3 regions of the Herbaspirillum sp. WKF16 genome follow, and region 3 is predicted to be linked to each of the others. Evidence: riboswitches for the same ligand, from Rfam matches in the RefSeq annotation. Region 3 holds a riboswitch; each other region holds the start of a gene.
The links. Region 3 has a riboswitch for cobalamin ahead of Herbaro_RS02425 (TonB-dependent receptor). Riboswitches for the same ligand answer to the same signal wherever they lie in the genome.
Positions count from the first base shown of each region.

Region 1 (6,128 bases), 2.3 Mb from region 3:
TCGTGGACGGCCTGTACGACGGCAGCCTCGGCTTCGGCTGCGAGGAAAGCGCGGGCGCCTCCTTCCTGCGCTTCGACGGCCAGCCGTGGAGCACCGACAAGGACGGCATCACCGCCGCGCTGCTGGCCGCCGAGATGACCGCGCGCACCGGCAACGACCCGGGCCGCATCTACCAAGAGCTGACCCAGCAGCTGGGCGCGCCGCTCAATGGCCGCATCGAGGCCGCCGCCACGCCGGAACAGAAGGCGCGGCTGTCCAGGCTGTCGCCCGAGGATGTCAGCTCGACCGAGCTGGCCGGCGAGCCCATCCGCGAGGTGATGACCACCGCGCCGGCCAACGGCAAGGCGTTCGGCGGCCTCAAGATCGTCACCGACAACGGCTGGTTCGCCGCCCGTCCGTCCGGCACCGAGAGCATCTACAAGATCTACGGCGAGAGCTTCCGCGACCAGGCCCACCTGGACAAGATCTTCGCCGAGGCGCAGGAGATCGTCACGCGCGCGCTCAAGGCCGGCTGATCTCCGGCCTGCCGCCGCCCTGGCGAGAACGCCGGTTGCCCTGGGGCAATCGGCGTTTTTCATTGCGGGCCTGCGGCGGCGCATCGTTTCCGGAGTTCCTACAAGCGAATGCTCCGCTGTCCGGCTGATGCGCCCGGGCCGCGTTCGTAAGATGAAGTTGTTTCCTTTTCATCCCGACTCATCCGTCCAGGATCGCCAGAGAGGGCGGAGGGCCGGACGAAGCGAAACATCCGCCGGCGCAGGCGGGCTACTTGCCGCAGCGCCGCTTCGCTGGAACACATCGAGGCATGGAGGGCCGACATGGATAATCAAGCGCAAGGATCAGCACCATCGCAACCGGCAGCCGCTTTGCTGCGCCGTCCCGGGATTCCGCTGCCGGGCCGCGACGAGCGCGTCGATGTCGCGAAGGGCCCGCGCCCCGAGCGCATACCGTTGTCGCATCTGCCCCGTACGCCGCAAAAGCCGGTGCTGGAAACCGAGGAATTCCGCGTCGTCGAACCGGATGGTTCGGAAGATCCGGGCGCCAGCGCCGACGATGGTCTTGGGCCCGAACCGCCGGCCGACGATGTCGACGGACCGCGGCGCAAGGGCGCTTGATCCTGGCGGCGCCAGCGGCCGCCCTTTTTCAGGAGACGCACATGCACAAGCCACAGGACGTGCCGCCGGTCGAAGTGCCGCCGCTGGATCCCACGCCGCCGCAAGACCCGATTCCCCATCAACATCCGAGCGGCGCTTAGGTCATCGAGCCGCCAACGCAGGAGGCCCACATTGAAGCCAGCATTCCACACGCCCCAGGAGACGCCGCCGACGCACGATCCTCACCTGCCGCCGCCGGAGTTGCCCGACGACGATCCCATTCCGGTCGAGGATCCGCCGCTCAACCCGCGTCCCTCGGACAAGCCTATCCGCATGTAATGGAAAACCCGGCACGCCGCGCCGCGGCTGCCGGCAGCCGCTGTTCCGCACAGAGGAGCTTGCCATGCGCCATCCTGCTTCCCCCATCCCGGATTTCGCCCAGATCTTCGGCGCCGGCGTAGGCTCGGTCGAGTTGACGCCGGTCGCCCCCGGCGCGGCCGCGCCGCAGCCGGGCGGCCCCATCGACAAGGAAATCCGTCGCATCAACAGCGCGCACCAGCCCGAGGTGCGCGAAGTCGCCTCCGACAACGAGATCGGCCGCGACATCGTCGACGACGATGCGCGCCGCCTGGCCGCGCAGCAGCGTTCGGTGCGCAAGCATGAGCGCAGCCGCGGACGGTAGGCCGCCGGGAATCTTTTTGTTGTCCTTGCGGCAATCTTTCGTCGCCTGCGCTCCCGTCTGCGGTTGCCCCAACACCCCGCGCCCTTTATACTGCGCGCCATAGCATTGCTTCTGGTATCCCGCGCGCAGCCGCGCCAGGGATTGAAACGGGAAGCCGGTGCGGCCCGCCCGAACGCGGCGGCCCATTCCGGCGCTGCCCCCGCAACGGTAAGCGAGGAAGGACACGCAGCACGCCACTGTGCCCACGCATGGGAAGGCGCTTGTCCGCGAAGCCCCAGGCTTCATCCCGCGAGCCCGGAGACCGGCCCGAAGCGAATTCTGAATTGCATCGCGGAGGGCGATCGTACGGACAGCTTCCCTTATCCCGGTGACATCCACCCAGCCGCCCCGCATGGACGGCGCACCGGGACATGGGCGCCTTCGCCGTCGGCCTTTCGCTTCACCCATCCAGACTAGGGAAGAAGAACATGGCCAGCACATCCGGCATCAATCCGAGCAGCACCCTCGATCACGCGCAGGCCGGCGGCAATGTCCTGCGCGACCGCATCGCCCCTTCGCTGCTGGCTTTCGCCCTGGGTGCGGCGCTGATCTACGGCGCCGGCTTCGCCTCCAAGGTCGAGCTGCACAACGCCGCCCACGACGGCCGCCACTCGGCCGGCTTCCCCTGCCACTGAGGACCGCGCATGAACTGGACGATTTTCCGGCGCATGGCGTCGGCCGTGGTCATTGCCGGCGCGCTGTCGGGCATCCTGCTTTCGGGCGTGCAGCAACTGCAGGTGGAAAAGATCATCCTCAAGGCCGAGGAGTACGAAAAGGCCGGCGAGGCCGCCGAGCACGCGCACCAGCATGACGCAGCAGCCCCGGCGGCAGCGGCCGGCCACGAGCATGAGCACGGCCATGACGCCGACGAATGGGAGCCTGCCGACGGCGCCGAGCGCACCGGCTACACCGTGCTGGCCAATGTCAGCATGGCGATCGGCTTTGCCCTGATGCTGGTGGCGGCAATCGCCGTCAGCGGCCGCCAGGTCGGCTGGCGCAGCGGCCTGCTGTGGGGCCTGGCCGGCTACCTGGTGTTCTTCGTCGCGCCTTCCCTGGGGCTGCCGCCGGAAGTGCCGGGCACGCTGGCAGCGCCCCTGCATGCGCGCCAGCTGTGGTGGGTGATGACCGCCGGCATGACCGCCGTCGGCCTGGGCGCCATCGTCTATGCACGCGCCTGGCCATGGAAGTTGCTCGGCGCGCTGGTGCTGGTGGTGCCGCACGTGATCGGCGCGCCGCAGCCGGAAACGCACGGCGGCGTCGCGCCGGAAGAACTGGCGCAGGCCTTCATCCACGCCACCGCCATCGCCAACGCCGTGTTCTGGCTGGCGCTGGGCGGGCTGACCGGATTCTTCTACCGCAGGTTCGGCTGAAGCGAGCCGGCGGCTGCATCGGATGCGGCGGCAAGGGGCCTGGTGGCTCCTGCCGCCGCAACGCATTTGAGAGCGCATGGCTGCGGCAGGCCCTGATGGCGCTGAACGACACTGGCCCCCTGCTTTCGCAGGGGCGACGGAGATCGGGTGACAGGCTACCGGTCGTCCCTGCGAAAGCAGGGGCCCAGCGACGTTGACGGCAGGTGCAACAGCGCAGGAAAGCAGCAAGAGCAGGTCAAGCCCCTTTATTAAAGATTGACGCAATGAGAACCCATACCCGCCACGTGCTGATGTGCGTGGGCCCGCGCTGCACCGAGAACGGCGTGCTGGCCGAGTCCATGTTCGCCGTACTGGGCGAGCAGATCGATGCCCGTCCCGAGCTGCGCGTCAAGCGCACCCGCACCCATTGCATGGTGGCTTGCAAGGCGCAGGCGCCGGTGGTGGTGGTGTATCCGGAAGGCGTGTGGTACCGCTGCGAGGATGCCCGCGCCGTCGAGCGCGTGGTGGTCGAACACCTTGAAGGCGGGCGCGAAGTCAGCGACCTGATCTTCCACCGCCTGGGCACGGGCGACGTCAATCCCGAACCGGAGAACACCGATGCCTGATGCCTCGGCCCGCATCGCGCTGCTCACGCACGCGCCTACCGACCTGTCCATGCTGGCCAGCGCGCGCGCCCAGCTTCCCGACGACTTCCCGGCCGTGGCCGGTCATGACCTGCAGCGCCTGCAGGGCGATACCGACGACGACGGCAATCCGCGCCGCACCCTGGCCGGCCTGCTGCGCGGCGAGCTCGCCGGCGCCGGCGTGATCGTGCTGCGGGTGCTGGGCAACCTGGGCGCGGTGGCCGGCTTCCCCGAGCTGCTGCGCACCGTGCGCGCCGAGGGACGTCACCTGATCGTGCTGTCCGGCGCCGGCGAACCCGACGCCGAGCTGGCCGCCGCCTCGACCGCGCCGGCCGATGTCCAGCAGCAGGCGCTGGCCTATTTCAACGGCGGCGGCAGCGTCAACCTGGCGCAACTGCTGCGCTGCCTGTCGGACCGGCTGCTCTTGAGCGGCTACGGCTACGAACCCGCGCAAGCCTTGCCCGAGCACGGCATCCATCATCCCGACCTGGAGCCGGGCGCCACGCTGGACGACTGGCTGGCGCTGCGGGCCCGGGCGCCGGCCGGCAAGCCCGCAGTGGGCATCGTGTTCTATCGCGCGCACTGGCTGTCGGGCAACACCCGCTTCGTCGAGGCCCTGGCGGCGGCGCTGGAGGCGCGTGGCATGGACGTGCTGCCGGTGTTCACCTCGTCGTTGCGCGCCTCGAATGCCGGGCGCGAGGAACTGCCGCCGGCGCTGCGCTACTTCGGCGGCGCCGATGGCGCCGCGCCGCATGTGGACCTGCTGATCAACACCACCTCCTTCGCCATGGGCGAGATCACCGCCGGGGGCGTCACGCCGGCCGGCTGGTCGGTGTCGGTGCTGGAACGGCTGGGCCTGCCGGTGCTGCAGGCCATGACCAGCGGCATGACCCGGGCCCAGTGGGAGCAGTCCACGCGCGGCATGAATCCGCTGGACGCCGCCATGAACGTGGTGCTGCCCGAGTTCGACGGCCGCATCATCGGCGTGCCGCTGTCCTTCAAGCTGGCCACCGACTCCGGCGCCGTCGAATACCAAGCGCCGCCGGACCGCGTGCGCCGCATCGCCGGGCTGGCCGAGCGCTTCGTGCGCCTGCGCAGGAAACCCAACGCCGACAAGCGCATCGCCTTCATCTTCACCAACTCCAACAGCAAGGCTTCGCAGATCGGCAACGCCGTCGGCCTGGACGCGCCGGCCTCGCTGATGAACGTGTTGCGCGCGCTGGCCGCGGACGGCTACCGCATCGGCGAACTGCCCGAGAGCGGCACGCAGCTGATCCACGAGCTGGTGGACCGCTGCTCCTACGACGACATCATCCTCTCCGACGACCAGCTGCGCCGCGCCGCCGCGCGCATCCCGGCGGCGCGCTACGCGCAGTGGTTCGCCGCCTTGCCGGCCGCGCTGCAGGCGAAGATGCAGCGCCAGTGGGGCGAGGCGCCGGGCCAGGCCTATGTGCACGAGAAACATCTCGTGATCGCCGGCCTGGCGTTGGGCAACGCCTTCGTCGCGCTGCAGCCGCCGCGCGGCTACGGCATGGATCCGGACGCCATCTACCACCAGCCCGACCTGCCGCCCACACACCACTACTACGCGCTGTACCGCTGGCTGGACGAGGAGTGGGGCGCCGACGCCATCGTCCACGTGGGCAAGCACGGCACGCTGGAGTGGTTGCCGGGCAAGGGCGTGGGCCTGTCGGAGGAGTGCTTCCCCGACGCGCTGCTGGGCGACGTGCCGCTGTTCTACCCCTTCATCATCAACGACCCGGGCGAGGGCTCGCAGGCCAAGCGCCGCGCCCACGCCGTGGTGGTCGACCACCTGACGCCGCCGATGACCACCGCCGACAGCTACGGCGCGCTGGCCCAGCTGACGCAGCTGGTGGACGAGTACTACCAGGTCGAGGTGCTGGATCCGTCCAAGCTGCCGCTGCTGCAGCAGCAGATCTGGGAGCTGGTGCGCCAGACCAACCTGGACACCGACCTGCAGTTCAAGCTGCTGCATCACGACCATGATCATGACCACGGCCACGATCACGGCCATCACGACCACCACCATGCGCATGGCCATCACCATCATGACCACGGCCATGACCACGGACATGAACACCATCACCATCAGGACGGCGAACTGCCGCACGCGCTGACAGAACTCGACGGCGCCGGCGTGGCCCACCTGATCGAGGATCTCGACGGCTACCTGTGCGAGCTGGGCGCGGCGCAGATCCGCGACGGCCTGCACATCCTCGGGCGCGAGCCCGACCCGCAGCAGATGCCCGACATGCTGGTGGCCCTGACGCGCCTGCCCAACCAGGACTTGCCGGGCTTGCAG
Region 1 is NZ_CP118632.1:2,848,510-2,854,637, reverse strand. Features, by position in the region: gene pgm (phosphoglucomutase (alpha-D-glucose-1,6-bisphosphate-dependent)) at 1-515, shown strand, start outside; gene Herbaro_RS12960 (hypothetical protein) at 816-1,112, shown strand; gene Herbaro_RS12955 (hypothetical protein) at 1,284-1,430, shown strand; gene Herbaro_RS12950 (hypothetical protein) at 1,495-1,773, shown strand; cobalamin riboswitch at 1,869-2,097, shown strand; gene Herbaro_RS12945 (CbtB domain-containing protein) at 2,241-2,447, shown strand; gene Herbaro_RS12940 (CbtA family protein) at 2,457-3,182, shown strand; gene Herbaro_RS12935 ((2Fe-2S) ferredoxin domain-containing protein) at 3,446-3,787, shown strand; gene Herbaro_RS12930 (cobaltochelatase subunit CobN) at 3,780-6,128, shown strand, end outside.
Region 1: linked by a shared signal. The riboswitch ahead of Herbaro_RS12945 (CbtB domain-containing protein) and the one ahead of Herbaro_RS02425 (TonB-dependent receptor) in region 3 are both predicted to bind cobalamin.

Region 2 (6,128 bases), 880 kb from region 3:
TCGTGCCGCGCGCGTCGTTGCTGTGGAAGCCGGTGCCGTAGTTGATGAAGTACTCGGTCTGCGCCCAGGGGCCGAAGATCAGCGACAGCTTGGGCGAGGCGATGTGGTCGCCGGCGCTGCCGGAGTTGCCGGCGATGCTACTGTTGACGTTGAAGCGATAGGCGTCGTAGCGCACCCCGGCGATGGTGCGGAACTTGTCGGCCCACTGCACGGTGTTCTCGGCGTAGGCGCCGATGCTGCCTTCGCGCACGTTGCTCTGGCTGACCACGCCGGTCTGCTCGCGCGCCGTGGTGTTATAGAGCGCCACCGGCGAGAGCCAGTCGTAGCGGCCCTGCAGGCCGAGCTTGTTGGTCATGTCCATCGCCCCCAGTTTGCCGAACCAGGTCTGGTTGGCGTCGAAGCCGGCCATGCGGCGCTTCTCGCTCTGGTGGAACTGGTCGCCGCCGCCCGGGTTGGCGAGGAAGTAGGTGAAGTCGTTGTAGAGGTCCAGCTTCGATTGCACCAGGTAGGCGTTCATCTGGAACAGGCCGTCCGCATCGCGCTTGTGCATCGCATAGGACAGGCTCAAGCGCGAAGTGTTGCCGCCGTCGCTCGGATCGATCGCGCCGAAGCGCCCGACCTGGCCGCTTTGCACCGCGCGCTGCGGGATCTGGTCGCTGGAGTTCCAGCGATTGCTGTAGGCCATGGCCGTGATCTCGTAGCCGTCGGCGCGGGTGCCTGCGCTGTAGCGCAGGGCGCCGCTGTACTTGCGCTCGGCCTCGGCATTGTCCCAGGGGCCGTTGTTGCGGGTGACTTCCAGCCCGTACAGCAGCTTGCCATTGCCGGCAGCGAAGGAGTCCGCCAGCACCGCGCGCTGGTAGCCGTGCGCGCCCGCCGAGAGCGAGGCGATACCCTGCGGCAGGGTATTGGCCAGCCGCAGGTGGGCCGCGCCGGCCGAGGCGAAGTCGCCCTCGTCGGCGAAGTAGGGGCCTTTCTTGTAGTCGATGCGCTCCACCAGCTCCGGGATCAGGAAGTTGATGTCGGTGTAGCCCTGGCCGTGCGCGTGCGTGCGCATGTTGACCGGCATGCCGTCGATGTAGGTGGCGAAATCGGTGCCGTGGTCGAGGTTGAAGCCGCGCAGGAAATACTGGTTGGCCTTGCCGTCGCCGCTGTGCTGGGTGACGATCATGCCGGGCACGAACTCCAGGATCTCGCCGGTGCGCAGCGTGGGCCGATTGGCGATCAGGGCGCCGTTGACCGTGCCCTGGCTGGCGGCGCTGGAGCTGCCCACCGAATTGTCGTAGTTGCCTGTCACCTCGACCTGGTTCAGGCCGTCCCCCTCCGCCGCGTGGGCGGCGTTCCATCCCTGGCAGGCCGCCAGGACCAGTGCGGCCGTCGCCGCCTTGTTGCGCTTTGTCATGCTTGCTTCCCGTTGGTGGCCGCCGGTCGCGCCGGGACGGCCGTTTCTTGTGGAGCGCGCCTCCCCGCGCGCCGCGATCAAGGGAGCAGGCGTCGAAGGCTTGGGCAACGGCCGAAGCAAGGCAACCGCGTGGACGGACATGCGCGCGGCGGGGCCACGGGAGATCCCGCGCCGTCAGGCGCTCTTTATCTTTGTCGGGAAACGATTGGTCTTGCCAGGCAGTCGCGACACACCCCGGTCGCCTGCGTCCATCCGTCCTGGCCGGTATCCGGGCTGACAGGACCGATCGCCACGCCTTCCCATGCAGCCAGGCTGCACAGTGGACTTTGGAAGCGACCTGCCGCATCGATGGACGCGGCGCCTGTCTTACCGTTGCGGGGGCAGCACACGTTGACCGCCGATGACGCCGGCGCGTGTTTCCCGTTTAACTGCGGCCGGGATTGAAGAGTCGGCCGCGAGCACCAAAACGGCGGCTATGTTACCTGTTAAGGCTGCGCCAGCCAATATTCGCTATGCTGGCGGGCCGGCATCATGCAACAACACCAACAGGGGAGGAGACACCGGATGAACGACATCAAGCAACGCATCGCCGCCAGTTTTGCCGCCCAGGGTTTGATGGCCACCCTGGGAGCGCAGCTGGCCTCGGTGGAAGACGGCGAGGTCAGGATAGAACTGCCGTTCTCCCGCCACCTGTCGCAGCAGCAGGGCTTCCATCATGCCGGCGCGACCACCACCATCCTCGACAACGCCTGCGGCTACGCGGCGCTGACGCGCGCTCCGGCCGGCTGCGAGGTGGTCACCGTGGAGTTCAAGGTCAACTTCGTGCGGCCGGCCATCGGCGAGCGCTTCGTCGCCATCGGCCGCGTGCAGAACGCCGGTCGCTCGCTGGCGGTGTGCAGCGGCGAAGTGCTGGCGCATGCCGGCGGCGCGGCCAAGGTGGTGGCGCTGATGCAGGCCACCATGGCCTATGTCGCCGCCTAGCTGGTCCGGGTCACCTTGTTGAGGTGGCGCGGGCGGTCGGCGTCCATACCGCGCGCCGCCGACAGCTGCGCCGCCATCACGTAGAAGGCCTGGATCGCGACGATGGGGTCGAGGTCGGGCGTGGCCGCCACCGGCAGCGTCAGGTCGCGCTGCGGGATGTCGGCGGGCGCCGCCAGCAGCACCTTGGCGCCGCGGTGGCGCATCTCGTCGGCCAGCTGCACCATGCCGGCCTGGCTGGGGCCGCGCACGGCGAACATCAAGAGCGGATAGCCATCGTCGATCAGGGCCATCGGGCCGTGCTTGATCTCGGCGCCGCTGAAGGCCTCGGCCTGGATGGCGCAGGTCTCCTTGCACTTGAGCGCCGCTTCCAGCGCCAGCGGGAAGCCGATGCCGCGTCCCACCACCATGATGCGGTCGCTGCCGGACAAGGACTCCACGGCGGTCGACCAGTCGCAGTCGGCGGCGCTCCGCAAGGCGTCGGGCAGGCGGTCCAGCGCCTGCAGGAAGGCGCTGTCGTCCTGCCAGTGGCCGGCGAACAGGGCGCCGGCCACCAGGCTGGCGATGAAGCTCTTGGTGGCCGCCACGCTGGACTCGATGCCGGCATGCAGCGGGATGCTCCACTCGGCGGCCCGCGCCAGCGGCGAGTCGGCGTTGTTGACCAGCGCCACCGTGGTGGCGCCGCCCTCGCGGAAATAACGGATCGGCTCCACCACGTCCGGGCTCTGGCCCGACTGCGAGATGGCGATGGCTAGCGCGTTCCTGGCGATCAGCGGCGCGCGGTTCAGCGTCACCAGCGACATCGGCAGCGAGGCCACGATGTGGCCCAGGCGCGCCATGGTCAGGTAGGCGCAATAGCCGGCCGCGTGGTCGGAGCTGCCGCGCGCCACGGTGACGATGCCGGAGGGCGGCGCGGCGCGCAGCCGGCGTCCCAGTTCGGCGTAGCGTTCGCGCTCGCGCGTGAGCTGCACGGCCACGTGGTCGGCGGCCGAGCGCGCTTCCTTGAGCATCTGCGATTGGTCAGGCATCGGCGAGGTCAATCTTTTCTCCTTCCACATAAACGGCCTTGATGGCGAATTGCCGGTCCATCACGATGATGTCGGCATGGCAGCCGGCGGTGAGGCGGCCGCGATCGGCCAGGCCGAGATAGTCGGCCGGATAGGTCGAGGTGCGCAGCGAGGCTTCGGCCACGTCCAGGCCCAGCGACACCAGGTTGCGCAGCGCCTGGTCCATGGTCAGGATGCTGCCGGCCAGCGTGCCGTCGTCCAGGCGCACGCCGCCGGCGCACTTGTGCACCACCTGGCGGCCCAGCGCGTAGTCGCCGTCGGGCATCCCGGCCGCGGCGGTGGAGTCGGTCACGCAGTACAGGCGCGGGATGGCGCGCAGCGCGGCGCGGATGGCGCCGGGATGCACGTGCAGCAGGTCGGGAATCAGTTCGGCGTACTTGGCGTGGGCCAGTGCGGCGCCGGCCATGCCGGGCTCGCGATGGTGGAAGCCGCTCATCGCGTTGAACAAATGGGTGAAGCCCGAGGCGCCGTGCGCCAGCGCCGCCACGCCGTCGTCGTAGCTGCCCAGCGTATGGCCGATCTGCACCTTCAGGCCGCGGTTGGCCAGCTTGCAGACCAGCTTCAGGTGGCCGTCGACTTCCGGCGCGATGGTGATCAGCTTCAGGGGCGCCAGGCTGTTGAGGTAGTCGACCTGTTCCAGTGATGCCTCGATGGCGAAGTCGGGCTGCGCGCCCAGCTTGCCGGGATTGATGTAGGGTCCTTCCAGGTGCACGCCGAGGATGCGCGCGCGGCCGGCGGCGCGTTCGCGGCAGGCCGCGCCGACCGCCTTGAGTGCGCGCTCCAGCTCGTCCAGCGGCGCCGTCATGGTGGTGGCCAAGAGGCTGGTGGTGCCGTGGCGCGCATGCAGCCGGGTCAGGGTATCGACCGCGTCGCCGCCTTCCATCACGTCGCGCCCGCCGCCGCCGTGCACGTGCAGGTCGATGAAGCCGGGCAGGATGTAGTCGCCCTCGTCGATGATGCGCGGCTCGCGCCGCAGCGGACGCCCTTCGATGGAGCGGATGCGCTCGTCAAAGACGATGTCGCCGCTGACCCAGCCTTGCGGGGTCAGCACGTTGCCATGGATGTTGTCGATGGAGTTCATGGGATCGGTTCCTGGATCATTGCTTGCTGGATTGCATGGCGCGCTGCGCCAGCAGCAGCGCGCCGTCGGCGGCGTCGGAACGGGCCGGGACGATGCGCTGGCGCAGCCGCGCATCGAGATACGGTTGCAGCGCCGCGGCCAGTCCGCCCGACAGCGCCAGCGGCAGGCGCCGCGACGGATCGAGCGTCTCGGCCATCAGCGCGATCTCGGCGGCGGCGGCCTGCAGCAGGCCGCGCGCGGCGGCGTCGCCGCCGGCGTTGGCCACCACCGGGCGCGCCACCCGCGCGAAGGCGGCCTGGTCGGCCAGCGACAGCCAGTCGAGCAGCGCGGCGCGCTCGTCCTGGGCGTCGTCGGCGGCAGCTTCCTCGCGGCACAGCGCCAGCACCGCCTCGGTCATCGGGCCGCGCGCGGCGCGTCCGTCCAGCGCCAGCTGGGCGTGGTGCACGGCGCGCATGCCGATCCAGGCGCCGCTGCCGTCGTCGCCGGTGGGGAAGCCCCAGCCGTCCACCACGCGCTGGCGGCCGTCGATGTCGGCGGCGATGCCGATGGTGCCGGTGCCCACTGCGATCACCGCGCCGGCGCGGCCTTCGTGCGCGCCCAGCAGGGTGGTCACGCCGTCATTGGCGATCTCCAGCGCGCCGAAGCCGGGGGCGCAGGCGCGGAAGTCGGCCGCCCACTGCGCCACGTTGTAGCCGGCGATGCCGATGCCCACCGCCAGGCTGGCGTCAGGCGCCAGCGGCAGGCCGGCGTTGGCGAAGGCTTGGCCGATGGCGGCGACGATGACGTTCCAGGCGGCGCCCGGGCCATTGCGCAGCGCCGAGCCGGGGCCGGAGGCCTGGGCCAGCACGCGGCGGTCGGGGCGGGCCAGCCGCACCAGGGTCTTGGTGCCGCCGCCGTCCACGCCGATCAGGTAGTCGATGGATGCCATATGCGTGTGCGATCCGGTTGCGTTCAGTGCCGCCGCGACGATTGCAGGTTGCCCGGCTTCAGGCGGGGCAGCGCCTGGCCGTCGGCGGCGAACACGTGGAAGGCGTGGCTGTCGGCCGAGAGCGCCAGGCGCTGGCCGATCTCCACGTTGCGGTTGCCGTCGCCGCGCACCACGATGTCTTGCCCGCCGTCCAGCGTCAGGTAGATGAAGTTGGCCTCGCCCAGGTGCTCGACCAGGTTCACCGTGCCGCCCAGGCGCTCCGGGCCGTCGCCGTTCTCGCGGATCTGCTCGGCGCGCAGGCCCAGCGTCACCTGGTCGCCGGCGCGCGTGGCGCCGGGCGCCACCTCGGCCCGCAGGCGCGCGCCGCCGGCGATCTCCAGCAACAATCCGTCGGCCGATGCTTCGGCCACGGTGGCCGGCAGGAAGTTCATTTTCGGCGAGCCGATGAAGCCGGCCACGAACAGGTTCTGCGGCTGCTGGTACAGCTCCAGCGGCGTGCCGGCCTGCTGGATGCGGCCCTCGTGCATCACCACGATCTTGTCGCCCAGCGTCATCGCCTCGACCTGGTCGTGGGTGACGTAGACGATGGTGGCCCCCAGCTGCTTGTGCAGCTTGGCGATCTCCAGCCGGGTCTGCACGCGCAGCGCGGCGTCGAGGTTGGAGAGAGGCTCGTCG
Region 2 is NZ_CP118632.1:4,648,107-4,654,234, reverse strand. Features, by position in the region: gene Herbaro_RS20995 (TonB-dependent receptor) at 1-1,399, opposite strand, end outside; cobalamin riboswitch at 1,642-1,880, opposite strand; gene Herbaro_RS20990 (PaaI family thioesterase) at 1,964-2,380, shown strand; gene Herbaro_RS20985 (SIS domain-containing protein) at 2,377-3,387, opposite strand; gene nagA (N-acetylglucosamine-6-phosphate deacetylase) at 3,398-4,525, opposite strand; gene Herbaro_RS20975 (glucosamine kinase nucleotide-binding domain-containing protein) at 4,542-5,453, opposite strand; gene Herbaro_RS20970 (ABC transporter ATP-binding protein) at 5,477-6,128, opposite strand, start outside.
Region 2: linked by a shared signal. The riboswitch ahead of Herbaro_RS20995 (TonB-dependent receptor) and the one ahead of Herbaro_RS02425 (TonB-dependent receptor) in region 3 are both predicted to bind cobalamin.

Region 3 (6,128 bases):
CCCCGTCTCATGAATTTCCCCGCACTCGTCCTGCTCGCCTTCGCGATGTCTACCGACGCCTTCGCCGCCGCCATCGGCAAGGGCGCAGCGATGCACAAGCCGCGTTTCCTGCAAGCCTTGCGCATCGGCCTGCTGTTCGGCGTGATCGAAGCCATCACCCCGCTGATCGGCTGGTTCGCCGGTTCGGTCGCCACCAAGTGGGTGGCCCAATGGGATCACTGGATCGCCTTCGTGCTGCTGCTGGTGCTGGGTGCGCGCATGATCCGCGAAGGCCTGGGCGGCGCCGATGAAGAAGCCGCGCCCGAGCCGCAGAAGCAATCGGTGCTGATGCTGGCGCTGACCGCGGTGGCCACCAGCATCGACGCCATGGCGGTGGGCGTGGGCCTGGCCTTCGTCGACGTCAGCATCCTCGAGGCCTCGCTGCTGATCGGCCTGGCCACCACCCTCATGGTGACCATCGGCGTGCTGGTGGGACGCATGCTGGGCGGCATCGTCGGCAAGCGCGCCGAGATCATCGGCGGGGTCGTGCTGATCGGCGTGGGCGCGGCCATCCTCTACGAACACATCGGCGCCTGAGGCAAACGCATCGCCTGTCATCGGCCCGCGCTCGCGCGGGCTTTTTCATGCCCGGCGCGGAATCGCCGCAACGGCGCAACGCCGTGCGTTGCGCCGTCGGCCCCATCGCGGGTAACATACGCGCGTTTTGGTGCTCGCGGCCGACTCTTCAATCCCGGCCGCAGTTAAACGGGAAACACGCGCCGGCGTCATCGGCGGTCAACGTGTGCTGCCCCCGCAACGGTAAGACAGGCGCCGCATCCATCGATGCGGCAGGTCGCTTCCAAAGTCCACTGTGCAGCCTGGCTGCATGGGAAGGCGTGGCGATCGGTCCTGTCAGCCCGGATACCGGCCAGGACGGATGGACGCAGGCGACCGGGGTGTGTCGCGACTGCCTGGCGAAATCGATCAGTTTCCGAACAAGATGAACAGCGTGCCTGACGGCGCGGGGCTTTTTGCGGCCTCGCGTTGCGTCATGCGCGCGCATGCGCTTGCGCGCCGATCGCTTGCTTCTTCGCCCTGGCTGTCGCACCGGCTACCGTTGCCTGTTTCCCTTGATCGCAGCGCGCGGGGAGGCGCGCTCCACAAGAAACGGCCGTCCCGGCACGACCGGCGGCCACCAACAGGAAGCGGCAATGAAGAAGCACACCGGCAAGGCGCCCGCGGGCGCGCACATCCATTCATCCAGGGGCCTGCTGCGCAAGCGCCTGGCCATCGCGCTGGCCGGGGCCTGCTCGGCCATGGGCGGCGCCCAGGCCTGGGCGCAGGCCGGCGACGCCGACGCGCTGCCCGAGATCGTGGTCTCGACCCGCAACGAGAGCGATCTCAAGAAGGCCGGCACGGCCGGCGGCCGGCTTGAACTCACGCCCCTGGAAACCCCGGCCAGCGTGACGGTGATCTCCGGCGACACCATCCGCGAGCGCGGCTACCAGAGCCTGCTGGATGCGCAGACGCGCGCCCCCGGCATCACTTCGGTGCCGTTCTCCGGCAATGGCAACAACTCGTTGTCGGCGCGCGGCTTCTACGGCCCCAACTCGATCTCGCAGCTCTACGACGGCCTGCAGCTCTACAACGCCGGCGGCGTGGTGACCTTCCCGTTCGACCCGTGGAACGTGGAGCGCGTGGAGTTCCTCAACGGCCCGGCCTCGGTGCTGTACGGCACCGGCTTCGTCGGCGGCGCCGTCAACGTGGTGCCCAAGAAGCCCGACTTCGACAAGTCGTCCAACGAAGTGCAATTGTCGGCCGGTTCCTTCGGCACCTGGCGCCAGGCCATCGACAGCGCCGGGCCGTTGAACGAGCAGTGGGCCTACCGCATCAACGCCAGCCACACCGGCTCGGACGGCTGGATGGAGCGCGGCCGCAGCGATAGCCTGGCGGTGTCGGCGGCGCTGGCCTGGCGGGCCACGCAAGACCTGACGCTAACCCTGTCCAACGACTACGGCGACATCCATCCCGGCAGCTACGAAGGCACGCCGATCGCCAACGGCAGCCTCGTGCCCGGCCTGCGCTACCGCAACTTCAACGTCGACGACGCCCAGGTGCGCTTCACCGAGAACCGCACCTACCTGCGCGCGCGCTATCAGCTCTCGCCGGACGTGGTGCTCAACAACGACCTCTACCTGATCAAGCACGACCGCCGCTACAAGGAGACCTATACCTACACCTACAATCCGGTCACCGGCAACGTGGCGCGTTCCAACTACCGCGACATCATCGGCTACCAGACGCAATACGGCGACCATGGCTACGCAACCGTCGACAGCCAGCTGCTGGGACGGAAAAACCAGCTGGTGGTGGGCTTCGACGTCAACCGCTCGGTCTACGACCGCAACGACAACACCAATACCTCGGGCAATTTCCCGGGCTCGACCACGGTCAATGCGTCTTCCTTTGCGCCGGGCACATTCGCGCAAGGCACCACCGCGGCCATGCGCTACCTGTACCGCCTGACGCTGGACCAGGCCGGCCTGTTCCTGCAGGACCGCTACCAGTTGGCCGAGCGCTGGTCGGTCAGCGGCGGCGTGCGCGGCGACAACTACCAGACCAGGCGCGACGATATCCTCACCGGCGCCCGCGCCTCGGGCAACATCAACGCCGCCTCATGGAACACGGGCGTGGTGTTCACCCCGGCGCGCGACCTCTCGCTGTATGCCCAGTACGCGGTGGCCTCCGACCCGGCCACCTCGCTGGCCAGCATCGGCGCCTCGCAGATGCAGTACGCGGTCTCGCGCGGCAAGCAGGTGGAAGCGGGCGTGAAGCAGTCGCTGTGGGACGGCAAGCTGGACTGGACGCTGGCCGCCTACCGCATCATCAAGACCAACCTGCTCACGCCCAACATCAACAACAGCGCGCTTTCGGACACCGTCGGCCAGCAATCCTCGCGCGGCCTGGAGGCCTCGATCGCCTTCAAGCCCAGCCGCGACTGGCGCATCGAAGCCAACGCCTCGGTGCTGCAGGCGCAGTTCGACGACTTCAACGCCAGCGTCGCCGGCAAGCTGAGCTCGCTGCGCGGCTATCGTCCGCAGTTCGTGCCCAAGCGCACCGGCAACCTGTTCGTGGCATGGAGCTTCATGCCGCAATGGGAAGCGCGCACCGGCGCCCACTACGTCAGCGACCGCTACTCGGACAACGCCCAGCTGTATCGCCTGCCGGCCTACACCGTGCTGGACGCGGGCCTGGCCTGGCGCGCCAACGAGCGCCTGAAGGTCGATCTGCGCATCGACAACCTGGCCGACAAGGTCTACGCCGCATCGACCTATGCCGGCTCCTCGACCCAGTGGATCCTGGGCGCGCCGCGCAGCTACACGCTGACCATGAACTATGCGTTCTGAGGCCGTCTCGCCGGTCGCCTGGCTGGCAGCCCTGCTGCTGGCCTGCGCGGCGCTGCTGGCGGCGCCCGTGCAGGCCGGCGATCCGGCCATCCTCGGCCAGCAGGGCGGCAAGCTGCATTTCCGCGACGACGTCGGCCGCGAGCTGGCGCTGCCGGCGCCGCTGACGCGCGTAGTAGTGTTCAACCGCTACACCACCGAGTTCGTGCGCGCCGTCGGCGGCATGCCGGCGGTGGTCGGCGTGGACATCGACTCGGCGCGCGGCAAGGAGTATTGGCCCACCGTCACCCCGGACATGCTGGCCGGACAGGGGCAGTCCAGTCCCAACTACGAGGCCATCGTCGCGCTGCGTCCGCAGGCGGTCTTCTTCCCGCGCAACAGCGATTGGCAGAAGGCCGCCGAGGTGCTGGGGCGCTTCCATATCGCGGTCGTGGTGGTCACCGCCTGGGACGTGCTCAAGCACGAGCAGAACGTCAGCCTGCTGGGTCGCCTGTTCGGCCAGCCGCAGCGCGCCGAGAAGCTCAACGCCTTCTATCGCGGCTACCGCGAGTTGCTGGCGCAGCGCCTCAAGGGCGTGGCGCGCAAGCGCGTCTACATCGAGGAGGTCGGCAACTACAAGACCCTGCTCAAGGGCTCGGGTTGGCACGACATGGTGGAGCTGGGCGGCGGGCAGAATGTCTTCGGCGATGTCGAGATCGCCGGCCAGTCGTCGGCGCGCGGCACGGTGCAGGGCTTCTCGGTCGACCCGGAGGAAGTCATCGCGCGCCGGCCGGAAGTCATCGTCAAGCTGGAGCCGGCGCAATACCTGCCGCATCCGCGCGCGTTCTCGGCGCAGGTTTTGCAGGGCATCGCCGCGCGGCCCGGTTTTGCCGGCCTGCCGGCAGTGCGAAGCGGCCAGGTCTACCACATCAGCTACTACCTGGCGGGCGCCTGCTCCAAGATCATCGGCGCGCTGCAGATCGCCAAGTGGCTGTATCCGGAGCGCTTCACCGACGTCGATCCCGAGCAGGCGATGAAGGCCTGGCTGGAGCAGTTCCAGGACGTGCCGGCGCCGGGCGGCTATTCGGTGTCGCTGGCGGAGTTGCGCAAATGAGCGCGCTGGTCCAGGGCCTGCGGCGCGAACGCCGGCGCCGGCTGGCGCTGGCGGCGCTGTCCGTCGCGCTGCTGGCGCTGTTGCTGCTGGCCTCGCTATGCCTGGGCGCGCGCGGCCTGGGGCCGGGCACGGCGCTGCGCATCCTGCTCTCGCCGCTGCTCGATGTCGATGTGCCCGAGGCGCAGCGCGCCGTGCTGCTGGAGCTGCGCCTGCCGCGTGGGCTGATGGCGCTGGTGGCCGGCGCCGGGCTGGCGCTGTCGGGCGCGGCCATGCAGGGCATCACCCGCAATCCCCTGGTCAGCCCGTACACCGTGGGCATCTCGCCGGCCGCGGCCTTCGGCGCTTCGCTGGCGATATTGGCGGGCGCGGGCGGGCAAGCCCTGGGGCCTTACCTGATCGTGGCCGCGGCGTTCGCCTGCGCGGTCGGCTGCGCGGCCATGGTGCTGGCGTTCGCGGCCTTGCGCGGGGTCTCCGCCACCATGCTGGTGCTGGGCGGCGTCGGCCTCACCTACCTGTTCGGCGCGCTCACCGCCAGCGTGCAGTTCGTCGCCAGCGAGCAGCAGTTGGCCGCCATCGTGCAATGGAGCTTCGGTTCGTTGAACGGCATCACCTGGCGCGAGCTGGCCGTGGCCGGCGTGGTCCTGCTACTGTGCGCGCCGGTGCTGCTGGCGCATGCCTGGGCGCTCAACGCCTTCGCCGCCGGCGGCGACGAGACTGCGGCGGCGCTGGGATTTTCGGTGCGCCGCGTGCGCACCGTGGTGACGGTGGCGGCGGTCATGAGTACCGCCGCCATCGTCAGCTTCACCGGCGTGATCGGCTTCGTCGGCCTGGTGGCGCCGCACATCGCGCGCCTGCTGGCCGGCGGCGACCACCGCTGGCTGCTGCCGGTCTCGGCGGCCATCGGCGCGCTGCTGGTGCTGGCGGCCGACATGGCGGGGCGGCTGCTGTTTGCGCCGGTGATCATCCCGGTCGGCATCGTGGTGGCCTACATCGGCGTGCCGCTGTTCCTGCACCTGCTGCTGTCGAGCCGCCACAAGGGAGAGCTGTGATGCTGGCCATCGATTCCCTGCGTTATCGCCTCGGCGCGCGCGAGATCCTGGCCGGCGTCAGCCTCGACGCCGCGCCCGGCGAAGTGGTGGCGCTGCTGGGGCCCAACGGCGCCGGCAAGAGCACGCTGCTGCGCTGCGTGAACCAGATCGCCGGACGTTACCGGGGCCGCATCGCCATCGACGGCCGCGACGCCGTCGCGATGGCGCCGCGCGAGCTGGCGCGGGCGGTGTCCTGGGTGCCGCAGCAGGCCGGCAGCGCCATGGCGCTGCGCGTGATCGACATGGTCTTGCTGGGCCGCGCGCCGCACCGGCGCGGCGGCAGCGCGGCGCATGACCTCGACGTCGCGCTGCGCGCCATCGAGCGCCTGCGCCTGCAGGACCTGGCCTTGCGCGCGGTGGACCAACTGAGCGGCGGCGAACGCCAGCGCGTGATGCTGGCGCGCGCCATTGCCCAGGAAGGGCGCCTGATGCTGCTGGACGAACCCACCAGCGACCTCGACCTGCGCCATCAGGTGGAGGTCATGCAAGCCGTGCGCGAGATCGCGCGCACGCGCGGCGCGGCCATGCTGGTGGCGATCCATGACCTGGCGCTGGCGGCGCGCT
Region 3 is NZ_CP118632.1:542,145-548,272, forward strand. Features, by position in the region: gene mntP (manganese efflux pump MntP) at 10-576, shown strand; cobalamin riboswitch at 688-926, shown strand; gene Herbaro_RS02425 (TonB-dependent receptor) at 1,191-3,386, shown strand; gene Herbaro_RS02430 (ABC transporter substrate-binding protein) at 3,376-4,476, shown strand; gene Herbaro_RS02435 (FecCD family ABC transporter permease) at 4,473-5,525, shown strand; gene Herbaro_RS02440 (ABC transporter ATP-binding protein) at 5,525-6,128, shown strand, end outside.